DNA from 3 places in the Pseudomonas sp. LBUM1641 genome. Region 3 is predicted to be linked to each of the others. Evidence: riboswitches for the same ligand, from Rfam matches in the RefSeq annotation. Region 3 holds a riboswitch; each other region holds the start of a gene.
What was found. Region 3 has a riboswitch for cobalamin ahead of cobW (cobalamin biosynthesis protein CobW). Riboswitches for the same ligand answer to the same signal wherever they lie in the genome.

Region 1 (6,365 bases), 290 kb from region 3:
CAGCACGTGTCCGGGTACACCGTCACAATCGGCCCCAGGTTGCACGGGAACTGGCAGTGGGTGCGGGTCAGCAGCACGCCGCCAGGCTTTTCGATGCGGTCGTGTTCCCGCAGGTGGCGGCGCAGGGTTTTCCATAATTGCAGCGCGCCACGCTGGGTGCAGCGCGGTCCGGTGCACAGGAACACGTGGCGGGCGTGGTCAGGCACACGGGACCAGTCCGGATGAGTTTCCACGGGCGTACTCATCAGAAGCGATACGTGTAGCGTACTTCGGAGGTGAACGGCCGCCCGAGGTTGTCGACGTTGCTGGCGCGGCTGGTGACGTAGTCGCGGTCGAACAGGTTCTCTACCAGCAGGCTGACCCGGTGTTGGTGGGCGTTGTCGAGATAGCGATAGGCGTCGGCATCCACCACGGTGTAGTTACCGTACTCGACCTTTTTCGAGCTGACGATATCGCCGATGTAACGCACGGCGGTACCGACGCCCCACAGGCGGTCCACCGATTCATAGCCGACCCGCGAGCGGGCGAAGAAGCCGGGAATATCGTTGAGGGTGACACCGGCGCGGGACTCGGTGAGGTTGCGTGTCATGTCGGCTTGCACGCTCCATTGTTCGTTGAGTTGCAGCTTGGCGTCGGCCTCGAAACCGCGCATCTGGATCTGCCCCTGGCCGTTGACCCACTGGATATCGTCCTGGGTGATCAGGTCGGTGATCTTGCGTTTGAACAGCGTCACGCTGGCGCTGAAGTCCCGCGCCAGCAGACTGCCCTTGTAGTCGAGGCCCAGTTCGGCGTTGCGGCTCTTCTCCGGCTTGAGGTTGCGGTTGCCTTTCTCATCGTCTTCGTTGACGAACAGTTGCTCGGCATTCGGCAGTTTGTAGGCGGTGCCGTATTGGCCGCGCAGGGCCCAGTTGTCGTTGAGGTCATAAAGCGAAGTGAGCATGCCGACGGTGGCGCTGTCACCGCCGCTCATGGCTTCGTGACGTACACCGATGCTCGGGTGCCAGTTCGGCAGGGCTTCGATATTCGGGCGCAGTTGGGTGTACAGCGCGTGGGCCTGGGCCTTGTTGTCATCGATGATCAATACATCGTCCTGGCCCTTGAACCACTGGTTGTCGGAACCGAATACCAGCACATGCTCACCGGGCAACACGGCCTTGCCTTCGGCCTGCACACCCCAGTCGGTGAAGCCCCAGTAGTCGTTGTGGTTGATGACCTTGGTGCCGCCGCCTTCGACATTGTTGAGGCGGGTATAGCGCGTGTCCCAATCGTTGATATGCCCTTTGACGAAGTAGCTCAGGCGGTCGTTGAAGGTTTGCTCAAAGGTCGCCGTGGCGATCTGCTGCACGCGGTCGTTGGTGGTCTTGTGGTTGTCCACAGGGCGGGCGAAATCGAGGTTGGCGTCGGCGTATTGGTAAAACAGTTCCAGGCGCGTGTCATCGCCAAACGACTGGATCGCCTTGGTGCCGAAGGTAGTGACTTCGTAGGAGCGCTTTTTGTCGGTGACGTTTTTCATGTCGCGGTTGCGAAACGGCTGGTAGCCCTCGGAGACGTTGCGGCTGACGTAGGCCAGCAAGCCGAGGTCGCCAAACCCGTTGTTGAAAATCTTCTCGACCCGGGCATCGCCGGTGGTGCCGCCGAAGGTGTCGGCGCCCAGGTTCACTTCACCGGAAGCCACACGGGTTTGCGGGCTTCGGGTGACGATATTGATCACCCCCGACACCGCCTGGGTGCCGAACAGCAGGCTCTGGCCACCCTTGAGCACTTCGATACGCTCAATGGCGTTGGCGGGCAGGGTGTCCAGGTACAGGCCGCCGTACAGGCGGTTGTTCAGGCGCACGCCGTCCAGCAGGATCAGCGTGTCGTCGTTGCGCCCGCCCAACAGGGAGTAGGTGCCGTAGTCGAACGGGCCATTCTTGGGCGCCACGTACAGGCCGGGGATGAACATCTGCATCACGCGCGAGACATCGGCGGCGGGGCCGGCGCGCTCAATCTGTTCGCGGGTGACGATCTCTACCTTGCTGCCGTACTGGGCCATGTCGGCCACGGTGGTGGACTCCACCGACGGTGCGGAAACGTTGAGTTGCTTGAGTTCCAGGGTGTTGTCGTCGGCCAGCAGCAGGGGGCTGAACAGGCAGCCGAACAACAGGCCGGGCACGGGAGTCTTGAAAGGTCGAATCATAGTCTTCTCGGAAAAGTATCTTTCGCGAAAAGCACGCACGAGTAGGCACCGAGCACACGCCAATACCGGCCCATGCCCGCCCACCGCAGGATTTTGCCAAACAGAATTCCAGGCCGGTCTCCGGGCTCACGCGTATGGATACCTTCACCTTCCCATGGCGCGCAGGCCACAGTGGTGTGTCGAAGGGATCACGCGTCTACCGTTGCGGGGGCAGCACCGGACTGGCTCGAAAAGAGCGGCACCGGTTTCCCGTTTCACCCCATGCACGGCGGCATGAGGCACCTGAAACAGGCCGGCATCTGAACATTCGAAAGACCGTTCGTCAACTTGGCGGGGGCTTTTCCCGTGACCACATAGGAAGCGACTGACGGATATTGCTAGAAATTTCCCACAGGAGTACAAATGTACTCCATGACGAACCTAACGCCCCGCCGTACCGCCATCCTGACCTTTATCCGCGACCGTATCGCGCAGCAAGGCCAGTCTCCCAGCCTCGCCGAGATCGCCGAGGCGTTCGGCTTTGCCTCCCGCAGCGTGGCGCGCAAGCATGTGCTGGCGCTGACCGAGGGCGGCTTTATCGAGGTCAACCCCAACCAGGCGCGCGGCATTCGCCTGCTCAATCAGCCGGCGCGGCCGGAGCTGCTGGACATCCCGGTACTCGGCCGGGTAGCTGCCGGCTTGCCCATCGGCGCCGACGCTGAAGTGCACAACCGCCTGCTGCTCGACCCGTCCATGTTCGCGAAAACCCCGGATTACCTGTTGCGGGTGCAGGGCGATTCGATGATCGAAGACGGCATCCTTGATGGCGACCTGGTGGGTGTACGCCGCAGCGCCGAGGCCTTGAACGGGCAGATTGTGGTGGCGCGCCTGGACGGTGAAGTCACCATCAAGCGTTTCGAACACGTCGGCGAGCGCGTGCGCTTGCTGCCGCGCAACCCCGCTTATCAACCCATCGTGGTGCGCCCCGATCAGGACCTGGCCATCGAAGGGGTGTTCTGCGGTTTGGTGAGGCAAGGCTGATGGGCGCCGTCGTTGCACTGGACTCGCTGTTCAATGGCGGCCGGGTCTGGAAAGGCCGGCCCGCCGCGCCGCCTGCCAGCATCCATCCCACCGGGCTTGCGGCCCTGGATGCAGTGCTGCCCAGCGGTGGCTGGCCGGAAGCGGCGTTGAGCGAAATCCTGATGGCGAAGGAGGGCGTGGGCGAGTTGCAACTGGTGTGGCCGACCCTGGCGCGATTGTCGGCGGCCGGCGAGCGCATCGTGCTGGTGGCACCGCCTTATACGCCGTACCCCCACGCCTGGCAAAACGCCGGGGTGGATGTGCGCCAGCTTTCCGTGATCCAGGCCGATGAACGTGACGCCCTGTGGGCCGTGGAGCAATGCCTGCGTTCCGGCAGTTGTGGCGCGGTGCTGTGCTGGCCGCGCAAGGCCGATGACCGGGCCTTGCGCCGCTTGCAGGTGGCGGCGGAAACCGGCCAGACCCTGGCCTTCGCCTGGCGCTCCTTGAGCGAGGCCATCAACCCGTCACCGGCCGCCTTGCGCCTGGCGGTGGAGGCGAGCCCTGCGCAAGTGCGGGTGCTCAAGTGCCGGGGCGGCCTGGCCCATCCCGCGCCCATTGCGCTTGGGCACTGAGGTTGGCATGCGCTGGGTGTGTATTGTCTTCCCGCAATTGGCGCTGGACGGGGTGCTGCGTCTGCGCCCCGAACCGGATCAGCCATTGGCCCTGTTGGCCGGCACGCCGCAACGACGGGTGCTGCAAACCGTCAATGAGGCCGCTCGCAAACTCGGCCTGCGCCCCGGCCAATCCCTGACGGCGGCCCATGCCTTGACCAAGGCTTTTACCTGCGCCGAATACGACCCGGCGCAGATCGAATACTGGCAGCAATTTCTCGCCGCCTGGGCCTACCGTTTCAGCTCCCAGGTCAGCGTGTATTACCCACGGGCGTTACTGTTTGAGATCGAGTCGAGCCTGGGCCTGTTCGGGCCCTGGCCGTTGCTCGAAGCGCGCTTGCGCAAGGAACTGACCGACCTCGGGTTTCGTCATCGCATCGTCGCCGCGCCGAACCCGGCGGCGGCACGGATTCTGGCGAATGCCTACGACTGCCTGGCCGTGGCCGACGAGCACAGCCTGCAACAAGCCTTGGCACCGATCCCCATCGACCGAGCCGGCCTCGACCCGCAAGCCGCCACCGCACTGTCGCGCATGGGCCTGCGCACCCTGGCCCAGGTGCAGGCATTGCCCCGGCATACCCTGGCCCGGCGTTTCGACGCGGCGTTGCTCAAACACCTCGATGCATTGTGCGGGCAACGGCCCCTGGCCCTGGCGTTCTACCAACCGCCGGACCAGTTCGATGTGCGCATCGAGCTGAATTTTGATGTGCTGTCCCACCAGGCCTTGCTGTTTCCCCTGCGCCGTTTGACCGGCGATTTATCGGCGTTCCTGTGTGGCCGCGACAGTGGCGTGCAGCGCTTTGACCTGCACCTGGAACACGCCGCAGAACCCGACACCGTCATCAAAGTCGGCCTGCTCAGCGCCGAGCGTGACGCAGCGATGCTGTTTGAACTGGCCCGCGGCCGCCTGGAGCAGGTGCAAGTCACCTCGCCGGTGCGTGGCTTTCGCTTGGTGGCTCAGGACCTGCCGGTGTTTGTGCCCCAGCGCCAGGACCTGTTCGACGAGCGCCCGCAACAAACCCTGCCCTGGGAACAACTGCGCGAACGCCTGCGGGCGCGGCTCGGAGACGAGGCGGTGCAAGGCCTGCGCTTTCACGCCGACCACCGCCCCGAATGCGCCTGGCAACCCGGTGCTGATCTTCGCCCGTGCTCACCCTCAAACAACGTGCAACGCCCCGGCTGGTTGCTGCATGAACCGACGCCCCTGGCCGAGCAAGGTCTACACATCCTGATGGGCCCGGAGCGCATCGAATCCGGCTGGTGGGATGGTGCCGATGTGCGCCGCGATTACTACCTGGTGCGCACCCGCGCCGGCCAACAGGGTTGGGCCTACCGCACCGTGGGCGAAAGCGGTGCGCTGTGGCTGCAAGGCTGGTTCGCATGAAGTACGCGGAGCTGCATTGCTTGTCCAACTTCAGTTTTCAAAGAGGCGCCTCCAGTGCCCGCGAACTGTTCGAGCGGGCCAAGCAGCAGGGCTACGCAGCGCTGGCGATCACCGATGAGTGCACCTTGTCGGGCATCGTGCGCGCCTGGCAGGCGGCCAAGAAAGTCGAGTTGCCGCTGATTATCGGCAGCGAGATGCGCCTCGAAAACGGCCCCAAGCTGGTATTGCTGGTGGAGAACCTGGAGGGCTATCAGCACCTGTGCCGACTGATCACCATCGCCCGCCGCCGTGCGGAAAAAGGTCACTACCGCCTGCTGCAGGAAGACTTCACATCCGTGCAAGGTTTGCTGGCGTTATGGATCGTCGAAGACACCGACACCCAGGCTCACATCCAATGGCTGCGCAGCACGTTTACCGATCGCCTGTGGCTGGCCGTGGAGCTGCATTGCGGCCAGAACGATGCCCGCCATCTTGAGCAACGCCTCAACCTTGCCGCCAGCCTGCACCTGCCGGCGGTGGCCTGCGGCGATGTGCATATGCATGTGCGTGGTCGCCGTGCCCTGCAAGACACCATGACTGCAATCCGTCATCACGTCCCGGTGGCCGAAGCCGGTGCGCGCCTGCACCCCAATGGCGAACGGCACTTGCGCAGCCTCGATGCACTGGCCGCGCTGTACCCGGCGCACTTGCTGGAAGAGTCCCTGAATATTGCCCGGCGTTGCACCTTCGACCTCGGCCAGTTGCGCTATCAATACCCGAGGGAACTGGTGCCCGAAGGGCAAACGCCTGAGAGCTGGTTGCGCACCTTGACCGAAGAGGGCATTGCCCAGCGTTGGCCGCACGGCGTGGACGCCAAGACCCTTGGGCAGATCAATGATGAGCTGAAGCTGATCACCGAGCTGGGCTACGAAAGCTACTTCCTCACCGTGCACGACATTGTGCGCTTCGCCCGCAGCCGTTCGATCCTGTGCCAGGGCCGTGGCTCGGCGGCCAACTCGGCAGTGTGTTTTGCCCTGGGCATCACCGAGATCAACCCGAGCCTGATGAACATGTTGTTCGAGCGCTTCCTGTCCCGGGAACGCAACGAGCCGCCGGACATCGACGTGGACTTCGAACATGAACGCCGCGAAGA
Region 2 (6,365 bases), 2.3 Mb from region 3:
CGCTTGCGTGACAGCGGCCGGCGTTTGTTGATTGCCGCGTCCACCTCGCCACGTGAGTTGCCGGTGAAGCTGGCCGACTTGAAGTCGCGGCTGACCCTGGCGCTGATCTTCCAGATGCGCCCGTTGTCCGACGAGGACAAATTGCGTGCCCTGCAACTGCGTGCGTCCCGCCGCGGGCTGCACCTGACCGACGAGGTCGGGCATTTTATCCTCACTCGCGGCACCCGCAGCATGAGTGCACTGTTCGACTTGCTTGAACAGCTCGACCAGGCCTCCTTGCAGGCCCAGCGCAAGCTGACGATTCCCTTCCTTAAAGAAACCCTGGGCTGGTAGCCAGCCCTTTAAAATCGGGGGCTTCCGGCAAATTCCAGGCGTCAGAAAACCCGCGTTTGGGCTGTTTTGGCCACGCAAATGGGTTGAATGGGGTGTTAAGGGCTTAGATGTCATAGTCCAAACAAGAAGTCACATAGATCACGATTGAATTTGCAAATCGATGTGATAGAGGGCATAGTCTCGGCTTCTTTACACATCAGCCACGGTCGTGCCCATGCTAAATCGCTTCGCACCCCTCGTGCCTCTCGCACTCGTTACCCTGTTGTTTGGTTGCGCCACCCACACTCAAAACGTGGCTGAGCAGCAAAAACCAGCACAGCAGTCCCAGGCAAAATTCGTTGCATCCCAATCTTCTACTGTTTACGAAGAAGAGATCGCAACCGAAAAAGAACTCGCCGACTTCGCCGGCAGCAAGCCTTACCAGCTTCCAGTTCTGGCCGACAGCATTCTCGAACGTGGCATGTCCCTGATCGGTACCCGTTACCGTTTCGGCGGTACCTCTGAAGCCGGTTTCGACTGCAGCGGTTTCATCGGCTACCTGTTCCGTGAGGAAGCCGGCATGAATCTGCCGCGCTCCACCCGCGAAATGATCAACGTGGATGCACCGTTGGTCGCGCGGAACAACCTCAAGCCCGGTGATCTGCTTTTCTTTAGTACGGCTGGTCGCGGTCGTGTCAGCCACGCCGGTATCTACCTGGGCGACAACCAGTTTATCCACTCCAGCAGCCGCCGCAGCGGTGGTGTGCGAGTCGACAACCTGGGTGACAGCTACTGGAGCAAAACCTTCATCGAAGCCAAGCGCGCCCTGGCGATGGCCCCGACTACCGTTACCGCCAGCAAGTAAAGTTAAAGTGATACTTGAAGTTTGACGTGTAAGCGCTAGAATCCCTGGACATTGTTGTAAATCGATCGCGCGAGCTTTGCTTGCGCGTTCTGTTTTTCAACGTTCGGCAGCGAAAGCCGCATCCAGATCAGGATTGTTCTGCCCATGTCGACCTCGGCCCGCCTAATTCTTCTCGTTTGCGCCGCGCTGCTCAGCGCCTGCGCAAGTCGTCCTCCGCCTGCTCCCGTGGCCGTCAAGCCCAAGCCGGTGTTCAATACCTACGCTACCCAAAATTTCTCGCCTGCGGCCGAAGACGTGCTCTTTCGTGCGCTGGGCCTGGTCGGCACGCCTTATCGTTGGGGCGGCAACACGCCGGACTCGGGGTTTGATTGCAGTGGCTTGATCGGTTTCGTCTACCGTGATGCCGCGGGTATCTCCCTGCCGCGTACCACCCGCGAGCTGATCGTGATGCGCGCCCAGGACGTGAGCGAAAACAACCTGCAAACCGGCGACCTGATCTTCTTCGCCACCGGTGGCGGCTCGCAAGTCAGCCACGCCGGGATCTACGTGGGTGAAGGGCGTTTTGTGCATGCGCCGCAAACCGGCGGCACGGTGAAGCTGGACACGCTGTCCAAGGCCTATTGGCAGAATGCCTACCTGAGCGCCAAGCGCGTGTTGCCGGCCGATCGCCTGGCACGAAACCCGTAAGCCAAAACAACTGTGGGAGCCTAAGGCTCCCACAGTGCTTTTCAGGGTCGGCTATTTAGCCGCCGACACCCGCCACACTTTGTTCCCCACATCGTCTGCCACCAACAAATCCCCCTGCTTGTCGATCACCACGCCGACCGGACGGCCCATGGCTTTCTCATCGCTGTTGAGGAACCCGGTCAGCACATCCACCGGCTGGCCTTTGGGCTTGCCGGCCTCAAACGGCACAAAGATGACCTTGTAGCCACTGTGAGGCTTGCGGTTCCACGAACCATGTTGGCCGATAAACGCGCCATTGCTGAATTGAGCGGGTAACTTGCTGCCGTCGGCAAAGGTCAGCCCGAGCGAGGCGGTGTGCGGGCCTACTGCATAATCCGGTGCAATCGCCTTGGCCACCAAGTCCAGGTTCTGCGGTGTGACCCGCACATCCACGTGCTGCCCGTAGTAACTGAATGGCCAACCGTAGAAGGCGCCATCCTTGACCGAGGTGATGTAGTCCGGCACCAAATCGCTGCCGATTTCATCGCGCTCGTTGACCGCCGTCCATAGCGCGCCGCTTTGCGGCTCCCAGGCCATGCCGTTGGGGTTGCGCAGGCCGGAGGCGAAGATGCGGTGCTGGCCGGTGGCGCGGTCTACTTCCCAGATCGCGGCCCGGCCTTGTTCGGCTTCCAGGCCGTTTTCCCCGACGTTGCTGTTGGAGCCCACGCTGACGTACAGCTTGCTGCCGTCTTTGCTGGCGATCACGTTCTTGGTCCAGTGATGGTTAATGCTGCCGCCCGGTAAGTCGGTGACGGTGGTGCCGGCGTCCTTGATCGAGGTTTCCCCTGGCTGATAAGGGAAGCGCAGTAATTTGTCTGAATCGGCGACATACAGGTCGTTGCCCACCAGGGTCATGCCGAACGGCGAGTTCAGGTTCTCCAGGAACACCGTGCGGGTTTCGGCCACACCGTCGTGGTCGGCGTCCCGCAACAGGGTGATGCGGTTCGGGCTCGGCACGCCGGCCCCGGCACGCCCCATGACTTTCTCCATCACCCAGCCACGAATGCCCTTGGCATCATCCGGCTTGGGCGGCGCGTTGGTTTCCGCCACCAGCACGTCGCCATTGGGCAGCACGTACAGCCAGCGCGGGTGATCCAGGCCTTCGGCAAACGCTGCCACCTGAGTACCCGCCGCGGGAGTCGGCTTGGCGCCTTCGGGCCAGCCGATGGCCGTGGCGATATTCACCGTGGGGATCAGGGTTTTATTCGGCTCGGGTAGTTTGGGCGAGGGCCCGGTGCCGTCGGACACCTGAAGGGTAGAGCTTTCACCACAGGCGGCAAGGGTGCCGGCGACCATGATCAGTAGGGCAAGTCGGGTCTTGTGCATGGTTTTCTCCTTAATACCTGTAGTGGTAGAGGCGCACAGCGGCCCGATGGTTCACGCGCATGTCCGGCTTTAATTGACGCTCCACCCCCAACCCACTAACCTTCGCGGCTTGTTTCAGGTGCTCTGTGGCGTACGCGCCGACTGAGTGAAACAGGGGAGCCGGTGAGTGAGCGCATTTTTCTACAGTGCCGCCACGATCCCGGCGCTGCCCCCGCAACGGTAAATGAGTCAAGACGGTGCCTTAAGCCACTGTATCGCCCGCGATATGGGAAGGCGCACCCTCGGCATCCAATGCCACTCATGAGCCCGGAGACCGGCCTGATCCATCCAACAGCATCACGGTGGGCGATGCTTGGCTGTCTGTATGTGTCTTTTTCCTGCCCGCCGTTTTTGTCCAGCGCCAACGGAGAGCTGCCATGACTGAATCCCCCGATCGTGACGAACGCCACCTGGCGCGCATGCTGCGCAAAAAAGCCGTGATTGATGAGCGCATTGCCAATTCACCGAACGAGTGCGGGTTGCTGCTGGTGCTCACCGGCAATGGCAAGGGCAAGAGCAGCTCCGCTTTCGGCATGCTGGCCCGGGCCATGGGCCACGGCATGCAGTGCGGTGTGGTGCAGTTCATCAAGGGCCGCAACAGCACCGGTGAAGAAATGTTCTTCCGGCGTTTCCCCGAGCAGGTGCGCTTCCACGTGATGGGCGAAGGTTTTACCTGGGAAACCCAGGACCGTGCGCGCGACATCGTGGCCGCCGAAGCCGCCTGGGCGGTCTCCCGGGAAATGCTGCAGAACCCGGCCATTGGCCTGGTGGTGCTGGACGAGCTGAACATCGCCCTCAAGCACGGCTACCTCGACCTGGACCAGGTGCTCAGCGACCTGCAGGCCCGCCCGCCCATGCAGCACGTGCTGGTGACCGGCCGTGGCGCCAAACCCGAATTGATCGAAATGGCCGACACCGTGACTGAAATGGGCATGCTCAAGCACGCCTTCCAGGCCGGTATCAAGGCGCAGAAAGGCATCGAACTTTGAATCAGCCCCGTCACTGTCCTGCTGTCCTGATCGCCGCACCGGCGTCCGGCCAGGGCAAAACCACCGTCACCGCCGCGCTGGCCCGTTTGCACCGCAACCTGGGGCGCAAGGTGCGGGTGTTCAAATGCGGCCCGGACTTTCTCGACCCGATGATCCACGAGCGCGCCAGTGGTGCGCCGGTCTATCAATTGGACATGTGGATGGTGGGCGAGCAGGAAAGTCGCCGGTTGCTGTGGGAAGCGGCGGGGGAAGCCGACCTGATCCTGATCGAAGGCGTGATGGGCCTGTTCGACGGCACGCCGTCCAGCGCCGACCTGGCGCGGCACTTTGGCGTGCCGGTACTGGCGGTGATCGACGGCACGGCCATGGCCCAGACCTTCGGCGCCCTGGCATTGGGCCTGGCGCGCTACCAGCCGGACCTGCCGTTTGCCGGCGTGCTGGCCAACCGTGTTGGTACGCTGCGCCATGCGCAATTGCTCGAAGGCAGCCTTACCGAAGGCCTGCGCTGGTATGGCGCGCTGTCCCGGGAAACCGGCATCGAGTTGCCCAGCCGCCACCTTGGCCTGGTGCAGGCCAGCGAACTGAACGACCTTGATCTGCGCCTCGACGCCGCCGCCCAAGCCTTGGGCAGCAGTTGCGAGGTAGCGCTGCCACCGCCGGTGGAATTCGCCGCACCCGAGGTGATCGAGACCCAACCGTTGCTGGCCGGCGTGCGCATTGCCGTGGCCCGCGACGAAGCCTTCGCCTTTACCTACGGCGCGAGCCTCGACCTGCTGCGGGCGATGGGCGCCGAACTGTGCTTCTTCTCGCCTATTCGTGACCGCGTGTTGCCCGAAGCCGACAGCCTCTACCTGCCGGGCGGTTACCCGGAACTGCATCACCAGGCGCTGTCGGAAAATACCCCGATGCTGGACGCCATTCGCGCCCATCACGCTGCCGGCAAGCCGCTGCTGGCCGAATGCGGTGGCATGCTCTATCTGCTGGACTCGCTCACCGATGTCGACGGCACCCGTGCCGAACTGGTGGGCCTGCTCCAGGGTGATGCCGTGATGCAGAAACGTCTGGCGGCACTGGCCCTGCAAAATGTCGAACTGCCCGAAGGCCTGCTGCGTGGCCACACTTATCATCACTCGTTGACCAGCACCGAATGGCAGCCGATTGCCCGCGGCCTGAGCCCGAATGGCGGGCGCGGCGCCGAGGCGGTTTATCGTCAGGGCCGGATGACGGCTTCCTACGTGCACTTTTACTTCCCGTCCAACCCGACAGCGGTGGCTGCCCTGTTTGCGCCAAGCCTTGAGACCGCCATCGCAGGCAAGCCAGCTCCCACAGTTGACCGAGTTGAAACGCAATCTACTGTGGGAGCGGGCTTGCCCGCGATGAGGCCATGACTGACAACGCCTTTCCGGAAGCCGACCGCGAAGCCGTCTACCGCGCCATCGCCGAACGCCGCGACATGCGCCACTTCAGCGGCGGCACCGTCGCACCTGAATTGCTCCACCGCCTGCTGCAAGCCGCCCACCAGGCGCCGAGCGTCGGCTTGATGCAGCCCTGGCGTTTTATCCGCATCAGCGACCGCAACCTGCGCGGCCAGATCCAGCAGTTGGTGGAAGAAGAACGCGTACGCACCGCCGAAGCCCTCGGCGAGCGCTCCGACCAGTTCATGAAGCTCAAGGTCGAAGGCATCAACGACTGCGCCGAAGTACTGGTGGCGGCGTTGATGGACGATCGCGAACGGCATATTTTCGGGCGCCGCACCTTGCCGGAAATGGACATGGCCTCGTTGTCCTGCGCGATCCAGAATCTATGGCTGGCAGCCCGCGTCGAAGGGCTGGGCATGGGCTGGGTCTCGCTGTTCGAGCCCCAGGCCCTGGCCGACCTGCTGGGCCTGCCGCCCGGCGCCAAGCCGTTGGCGGTGTTGTGCCTGGGCCCGGTGACCGAGTTCTACCCGGCACCGATGTTGCAGCTCGAAGGCTGGACCGAACCACGGCCACTGAGTGACATGTTGTATGAGAATGTTTGGGGAGTGAGTCAATGAGTGTGGCCTTGCTGAGTGTCGCTGCGGTGGCGCTGGATGCGCTGCTGGGCGAGCCCAGGCGCTGGCATCCGCT
Region 3 (6,365 bases):
GAGGGTGGCCGGGGCAATCTGGTCGCGCAGGGCGAGCACAGTGAAGATCGCCTCGATCCCGCCCGCGGCGCCCAACAGATGGCCGGTCGCCGACTTGGTGGCGCTGATCGCGACGCTGGCATTTGCACCGAACAGCGTATTGATCGCCGCCAGCTCGCCGTTGTCACCTACGGGGGTCGACGTGGCATGGGCGTTCAAGTGCTGGATCTGTGCGGCGCTGATCCCTGCTTGCGCAATCGCGATCTCCATCGCCCGGCGCGCACCTGAGCCATCTTCCGGTCCCGATGTCATGTGATACGCATCAGCACTGGTGCCATAGCCCACCAGTTCCGCGATGGGCGTGGCGCCGCGAGCCAGCGCATGTTCCAGCTCCTCGATGACCAACAGCCCGGCACCTTCGCCCATCACAAACCCATCGCGGCCTTGATCGAACGGGCGCGAAGCCAGTGCCGGCGTGTCGTTGTAATCGCTGGACAGCGCACGCGCCGCCGCGAAACCGCCGAGGCTGACCCGGTGGATGCAGGCTTCAGCGCCGCCACACACGGCGATGTCGATTTCGCCAGCGCGGATCATCCGAGCGGCATCACCAATGGCCTGTACGCCGGCGGCGCACGCGGTGACAGGCGAGCCCAGCGGGCCTTTCAGTTGATGCTGGATCGACACATGCCCGGCCGCCATATTGCCGAGGAATGACGGAATCGTGAACGGCGACAGGCGCCGTGGCCCTTTGCTGTCAGCGGTGCGCACGGCTTCTGCAATCGCCGGGAACCCCCCCACGCCGGAAGCGATAATGGTCGCGGTACGTTCCTGCTGCGCTGCCGTTTGCGGACGCCAGCCGGCCTGCGCCAGGGCTTCCTGGGCGGCGGCCAGGGCAAACACGATAAATCGGTCCATCTTGCGCTGTTCTTTCGCCGGGATGACAGTGTCCGGGTCAAAGCCGGCTTCAGGGTCCTGGTTGCGGTCCAACACCTGGCCGCCGATGCTGATTGCCAGGTCGCCGACCAATGCCTCGGGCAGCCTGCGGATCCCGGATTCACCTGCCAACAAACGTTTCCAGGTCTGTTCCACGCCGGTTCCCAGCGGGGTCACTGCGCCCATGCCGGTCACAACAATTCGCTTACTCATGATCGCTTAGCTCCGCAAATTTCAGGTTGGTAGCACTGCATGGACGAAGCTATCATTATGAAAGTAACATTCGATAGCTTAAATTTCCGGGGCCGCCCCACAGAGGAACTGCAATGCAACGTAAGTCGCTGGTGAACGCCGAATGCCCGGTAGCCCGTGGAGTGGAAAGGGTAGGCGAGTGGTGGAGCATCCTGATCATGCGCGACGCGCTGCAAGGCTTGCGGCGCTTTGACGAGTTCTCCCAAAGCCTGGAGATTGCCCCGAACATGCTCACGCGCCGGCTCAACAGCCTGGTGGAAGCGGGGCTGCTGGAGCGCCGCCAATACAGCGAGCGGCCGCCACGTTTCGAGTACGTGCCGACGCCGGTCGGCGAGGATTTCCGGGTAGTGATCATGGCGTTCATCGGCTGGGGCAATCGCCACTTCGCTACCGAAGGTGAAAGCCTGCAGTTGGTCGACCGCAAAACCCGGCGCCCGGTGGAAGTGGCGGTGGTGGATGCCGACGGCGCGCGCGTGTCCGTCGAGCAGTGCAGCGTTCAAGCTGGGCCTGCCGCCAGCGACGGCATGCTGGAGCGCCTGGCGCTGCTTCGCGCCAAACGCTCGGACATTGACCCGTCCCCGCGCACTGCGTAGCCTTGCACCTTCGAGGTTCTTCGGCCCAGGCCGAAGCTAAGAAGGGAACGCGGTCAATGCCGCGGCTGCCCCCGCAACTGTAAAGGGTTTATCTGACTGCCACGCCACTGCCTGAACAAGGCGGGAAGGCGCAGCCAGCGCCGGCCTCACCGCCGGCAAGCCCCAAGCCAGGAGACCTGCCTCGCAACCGATTTTCTACTTCAACCGGGCGGGGTGATCCGGTGGCGAATTCTGCTTCTGCGCACCCGCGCAGGGCCACTCGTCCCGTATGCCCGCCCCAAAGGGCATCCGATGAAAACACTGGCCAAACTCCCCGTCACCATCGTTACCGGCTTCCTCGGCTCGGGCAAGACCACCTTGCTGCGTCACATGCTGGACAACGCCCAGGGGCGCCGCATCGCGGTGATCGTCAACGAGTTCGGCGAGCTAGGCATTGACGGTGAAATCCTCAAGCAATGCTCCATCGGCTGCACCGAAGAAGAAGCCAACGGCCGCGTCTACGAATTGGCCAATGGCTGCCTGTGCTGCACGGTCCAGGAAGAGTTCTTCCCTGTCATGCGTGAACTGGTGGCCCGCCGCGGCGACCTCGACCATATCCTGATCGAAACCTCGGGCCTGGCCCTGCCAAAACCCTTGGTTCAGGCGTTCCAGTGGCCGGAAATCCGCAGCGCCTGCACCGTTGACGCCGTGATCACCGTGGTCGACAGTCCAGCCGTGGCCGCTGGCACTTTCGCGGCCTTCCCGGACCAGGTCGACGCCCAGCGCAAACTCGACCCGAACCTGGACCACGAATCGCCGCTGCACGAGCTGTTCGCCGACCAACTGGCCAGCGCCGACCTGGTGATCCTCAACAAGTCCGACCTGATCAGCCCTGAAGACCTGGCCCGCGTGCGCCTGGAAGTGGCAGAAGAGCTGCCGCCAGCGGTCAAAATCATCGAAGCCAGCAGCGGTCGCCTGCCGCTGGAAGTGTTGATCGGCCTGGGCGCGGGCTCCGAAGAACACATCGACGGTCGCCACAGCCATCACGATCATCACCACGAAGGTGAAGACGACCACGATCACGATGCTTTCGACTCCATCTCCATCGAACTGCCCCAGGCCGACGAAAGCCTGCTGCTGGACGCCCTGACCCAACTGGTGGTCAAGCACGGCATCCTGCGGGTCAAGGGTTTCGCCGCGATCCCGAACAAACCGATGCGCCTGCTGATCCAGGGCGTGGGCACGCGTTTCGACAAGCACTTCGACCGCGCTTGGCGCGCCGATGAGCCGCGCGCCACGCACCTGGTGCTGATCGGCCAGGAACTGGACGCCGCCTTGCTCGAAGCGCAACTGCGCGCCGCCCTCAGCGTTTAACCCATGCACCTGCTCAGGACCCAGCCCGGCGGTTTCGTTTCGGATGACAACATCGCCGACCTTGGACAGACTCCCGCCGAGCTGGTGATCCTGTGCAGCGGTGATTCCAGCCTGGCGCTGCTGGCCGAAGCGGCCCAGCAGCTGCCCGAGGATTACCCGAGCCTGCGCCTGGCCAACCCGATGCAGGTGCAGAACCATGCTTCGGTCGACCTGTATGTGGATGAGGTACTGCGCCACGCCAAGGTCATCCTGATTTCGCTGCACGGCGGCATCGGTTATTGGCGCTACGGTATCGAGCGCCTGGTGGAGTTGGCCGAGCGCGGTGTGCAACTGATTCTGGTGCCGGGGGACGACCGCCCGGACCCGGAACTCAGCGGCCTCAGCACCGTGGGTGCCGAGGCGCGTGACCGGCTCTGGCACTTCCTGCGCCAGGGCGGCTTGGGTAATGCGCTGGATTTCTATCGTTGCCTGGCGGCCAGCTACCTTGGCCGAGATTACGCCTGGGACGAGCCGCAAACCCTGCCGCGTACGGCGATTTATCACCCGCACAAAGCCAACGCCCGCCTCAACGATTGGCAGGCTGACTGGCAACCTGAATGTCCGGTGGCGGCGGTGCTGTTCTACCGCTCCCATTTGCAGGCGGCCAACACCGGCTTTATCGATGTTTTTTGCCAACGCTTGCAGGCCGCGGGTCTTAATCCGTTGCCGATGGCGGTGGCCAGTTTGAAAGAACCTGGCTGCCTGACGGTGGTCGAGGACTTGCTGGACGAGGTGCACGCCGCGGTGATTCTGAACACCACCGGCTTTGCCCAATCCAGCCCCGAAGCGCCGCACCTGCGGCCGTTTCGCCGCAATATTCCGGTGATCCAGGCGATTTGTGCCCAGGACAACGAGCCCGGCTGGCAGGCCAGCGAGCAAGGCCTCGGCCCACGTGACCTGGCGATGCACATCGCGTTGCCGGAGCTGGACGGGCGCATCATCAGCCGGCCCATCAGCTTCAAGGACCTGGCCTGGCGCAGCGAGCGCAGCCAGTCGGATGTGGTGTGCTATCGCGCGCAGCCGGAACGCATGGACTTCGTTGCCGAACTGGCGCGGCGTTGGGTGGAACTGGCGCGGGTACCGAATGGCGAAAAACGCATCGCGCTGATCCTCGCCAACTACCCGACCCGGGACGGGCGTATCGGCAATGGTGTGGGGCTCGACACGCCAGCCGCTGCGCTGAACATCTTGCGCGCATTAAAGACTGAGGGTTATCCGCTGCCGGACGTCCTGCCGGAAAGCGGCACGGCGCTGATTCATGAGCTGTTGGGCGGTGTCAGCAACGACCTGGACAGCCTCGACCTGCGTCCCTGTCACCAAAGCCTGGCGCTCGACGACTACGAAGCGATGTTCAATCGCTTGCCCGAATCCAATCGCCAGGCCGTATTCGCACGTTGGGGGGCGCCCCACACCGATCCGATGTTCCGCGACGGCCGCATGATGATCGCCGGCCTGCGTTTCGGCCTGACCTTCGTGGGCATCCAGCCGGCCCGGGGTTACCAAGTCGACGCCAGTGCGGTCTACCACGACCCGGACCTGGTGCCGCCCCATGGTTACCTGGCGTTCTACTTCTGGTTGCGCCAGACCTACGGCGCTCATGGTGTGATCCACGTTGGCAAGCACGGCAACCTGGAGTGGCTGCCGGGCAAGGGTGTCGGGCTTTCTGAAAACTGCTGGCCGGACGCATTGCTGGGGCCGCTGCCGAATATCTACCCGTTTATCGTCAACGACCCGGGCGAGGGCGCCCAGGCCAAGCGTCGCACCCAGGCGGTGATCATCGATCACCTGATGCCGCCGCTGACCCGCGCCGAAACCTACGGGCCGTTGCGCGACCTGGAGCTGCTGGCCGACGAGTATTACGAAGCACAACTGCTCGACCCACGACGTGCCCGCGAGCTGCAAAAGGACATCCTCAAGCTGGTGCGGGAAACCCGTATCGACCAGGAACTGGCCCTGGACGAAAACCTCAACAGCGATGCCGACGCGGCGATCTGGCTGCCGCGCCTGGACACTTACCTGTGTGACTTGAAGGAGTCGCAGATCCGCGATGGCCTGCACATCTTTGGTGAGTCGCCCGAGGGCCGGTTGCGCATCGACACCTTGCTGGCCTTGCTGCGCATTCCGCGTGGCGATGGTCGTGGGCCGCAATCGAGTCTGCTGCGGGTATTGGCCAAGGCTTTCGAACTGGGCTTCGACCCGCTGGACTGTGCCCTGGCCGAGCCGTGGACCGGGCGTCGTCCATTGGTGTTGCAGGATATCGACCCGCAATTGTGGCGTACCGCCGGCGACACCCGTGAACGCCTGGAGTTGTATGCCGCACGCCTGATCGAGCAGGCGCTGGAAGGTGCGGTGGAACAGCTTGAAGAACCCGGCTGGGAAGACGTCAAGTCGGTGATCGAGAGCCTGCGCATCGTCGTCGCGCCGCGCCTGGATGCTTGCGGCCCGGCGGAAATGCGCGGATTGCTGGATGCATTGAGCGGGCGCTTCGTGCCAGCCGGGCCCAGCGGCGCGCCGAGCCGTGGCCGCCTGGACGTGTTGCCTACCGGTCGTAACTTTTTCTCGGTGGATGTGCGCAACCTGCCAACCACCACTGCCTGGCGTATCGGCTTCCAATCGGCGAACCTGATTCTTGAGCGTCACCTGCAAGACCATGGCGACCACTTGCGCCAGCTCGGCCTGTCGGTGTGGGGCACCGCCACCATGCGCACCGGCGGCGACGACATTGCCCAGGCCATGGCGCTGATGGGCGTGCGCCCGGTGTGGGCCACGGGCAGCCAGCGGGTGGATGACTTTGAAATCCTGCCGATCAGTCTACTGGACCGGCCGCGTGTCGACGTGACCCTGCGCGTGTCGGGGTTCTTCCGCGATGCGTTCGCCAACCTGATCCGCCTGTTCGACGCGGCGGTGCAAGCCGTGGCGGCGCTGGACGAGCCCGACGACCTGAACCCCCTGGCCGCCAAGGTGCGCAGCGAGCGTGAAGCGTTGCGCCTGTCGGGCCTGGACGAAGAAGCGGCGGCGAAGCAGGCCGGTTGGCGGATCTTCGGTGCCAAGCCCGGTGCCTATGGTGCCGGCGTGCAGGGCGCGATTGACGGGCGCTTGTGGCAGAGCCGCGAAGACCTGGCCGAGGTTTACCTGAACTGGGGCGGCTACGCCTATGGCGGCTCCGACGAAGGCACCGCCGCCCGCGAACAGTTTGCCCAGCGCTTGAGCCAGGTG

Region 1: linked by a shared signal. The riboswitch ahead of ACA046_RS20060 (TonB-dependent receptor plug domain-containing protein) and the one ahead of cobW (cobalamin biosynthesis protein CobW) in region 3 are both predicted to bind cobalamin.
Region 2: linked by a shared signal. The riboswitch ahead of cobO (cob(I)yrinic acid a,c-diamide adenosyltransferase) and the one ahead of cobW (cobalamin biosynthesis protein CobW) in region 3 are both predicted to bind cobalamin.

The regions. Positions count from the first base shown of each region.
Region 1 is NZ_CP166815.1:4,351,426-4,357,790, reverse strand. It holds gene ACA046_RS20065 ((2Fe-2S) ferredoxin domain-containing protein) at 1-233, opposite strand, end outside; gene ACA046_RS20060 (TonB-dependent receptor plug domain-containing protein) at 245-2,179, opposite strand; cobalamin riboswitch at 2,274-2,480, opposite strand; gene lexA (transcriptional repressor LexA) at 2,582-3,199, shown strand; gene imuA (translesion DNA synthesis-associated protein ImuA) at 3,199-3,810, shown strand; gene ACA046_RS20045 (Y-family DNA polymerase) at 3,818-5,233, shown strand; gene ACA046_RS20040 (error-prone DNA polymerase) at 5,209-6,365, shown strand, end outside.
Region 2 is NZ_CP166815.1:1,739,737-1,746,101, forward strand. It holds gene hda (DnaA regulatory inactivator Hda) at 1-333, shown strand, start outside; gene ACA046_RS07995 (C40 family peptidase) at 548-1,177, shown strand; gene ACA046_RS08000 (C40 family peptidase) at 1,322-1,864, shown strand; gene ACA046_RS08005 (PQQ-dependent sugar dehydrogenase) at 1,916-3,229, opposite strand; cobalamin riboswitch at 3,329-3,565, shown strand; gene cobO (cob(I)yrinic acid a,c-diamide adenosyltransferase) at 3,646-4,257, shown strand; gene ACA046_RS08015 (cobyrinic acid a,c-diamide synthase CobB) at 4,254-5,645, shown strand; gene bluB (5,6-dimethylbenzimidazole synthase) at 5,642-6,292, shown strand; gene cbiB (adenosylcobinamide-phosphate synthase CbiB) at 6,289-6,365, shown strand, end outside.
Region 3 is NZ_CP166815.1:4,064,251-4,070,615, reverse strand. It holds gene fabF (beta-ketoacyl-ACP synthase II) at 1-1,125, opposite strand, end outside; gene ACA046_RS18670 (winged helix-turn-helix transcriptional regulator) at 1,239-1,757, shown strand; cobalamin riboswitch at 1,754-1,955, shown strand; gene cobW (cobalamin biosynthesis protein CobW) at 2,049-3,110, shown strand; gene cobN (cobaltochelatase subunit CobN) at 3,114-6,365, shown strand, end outside.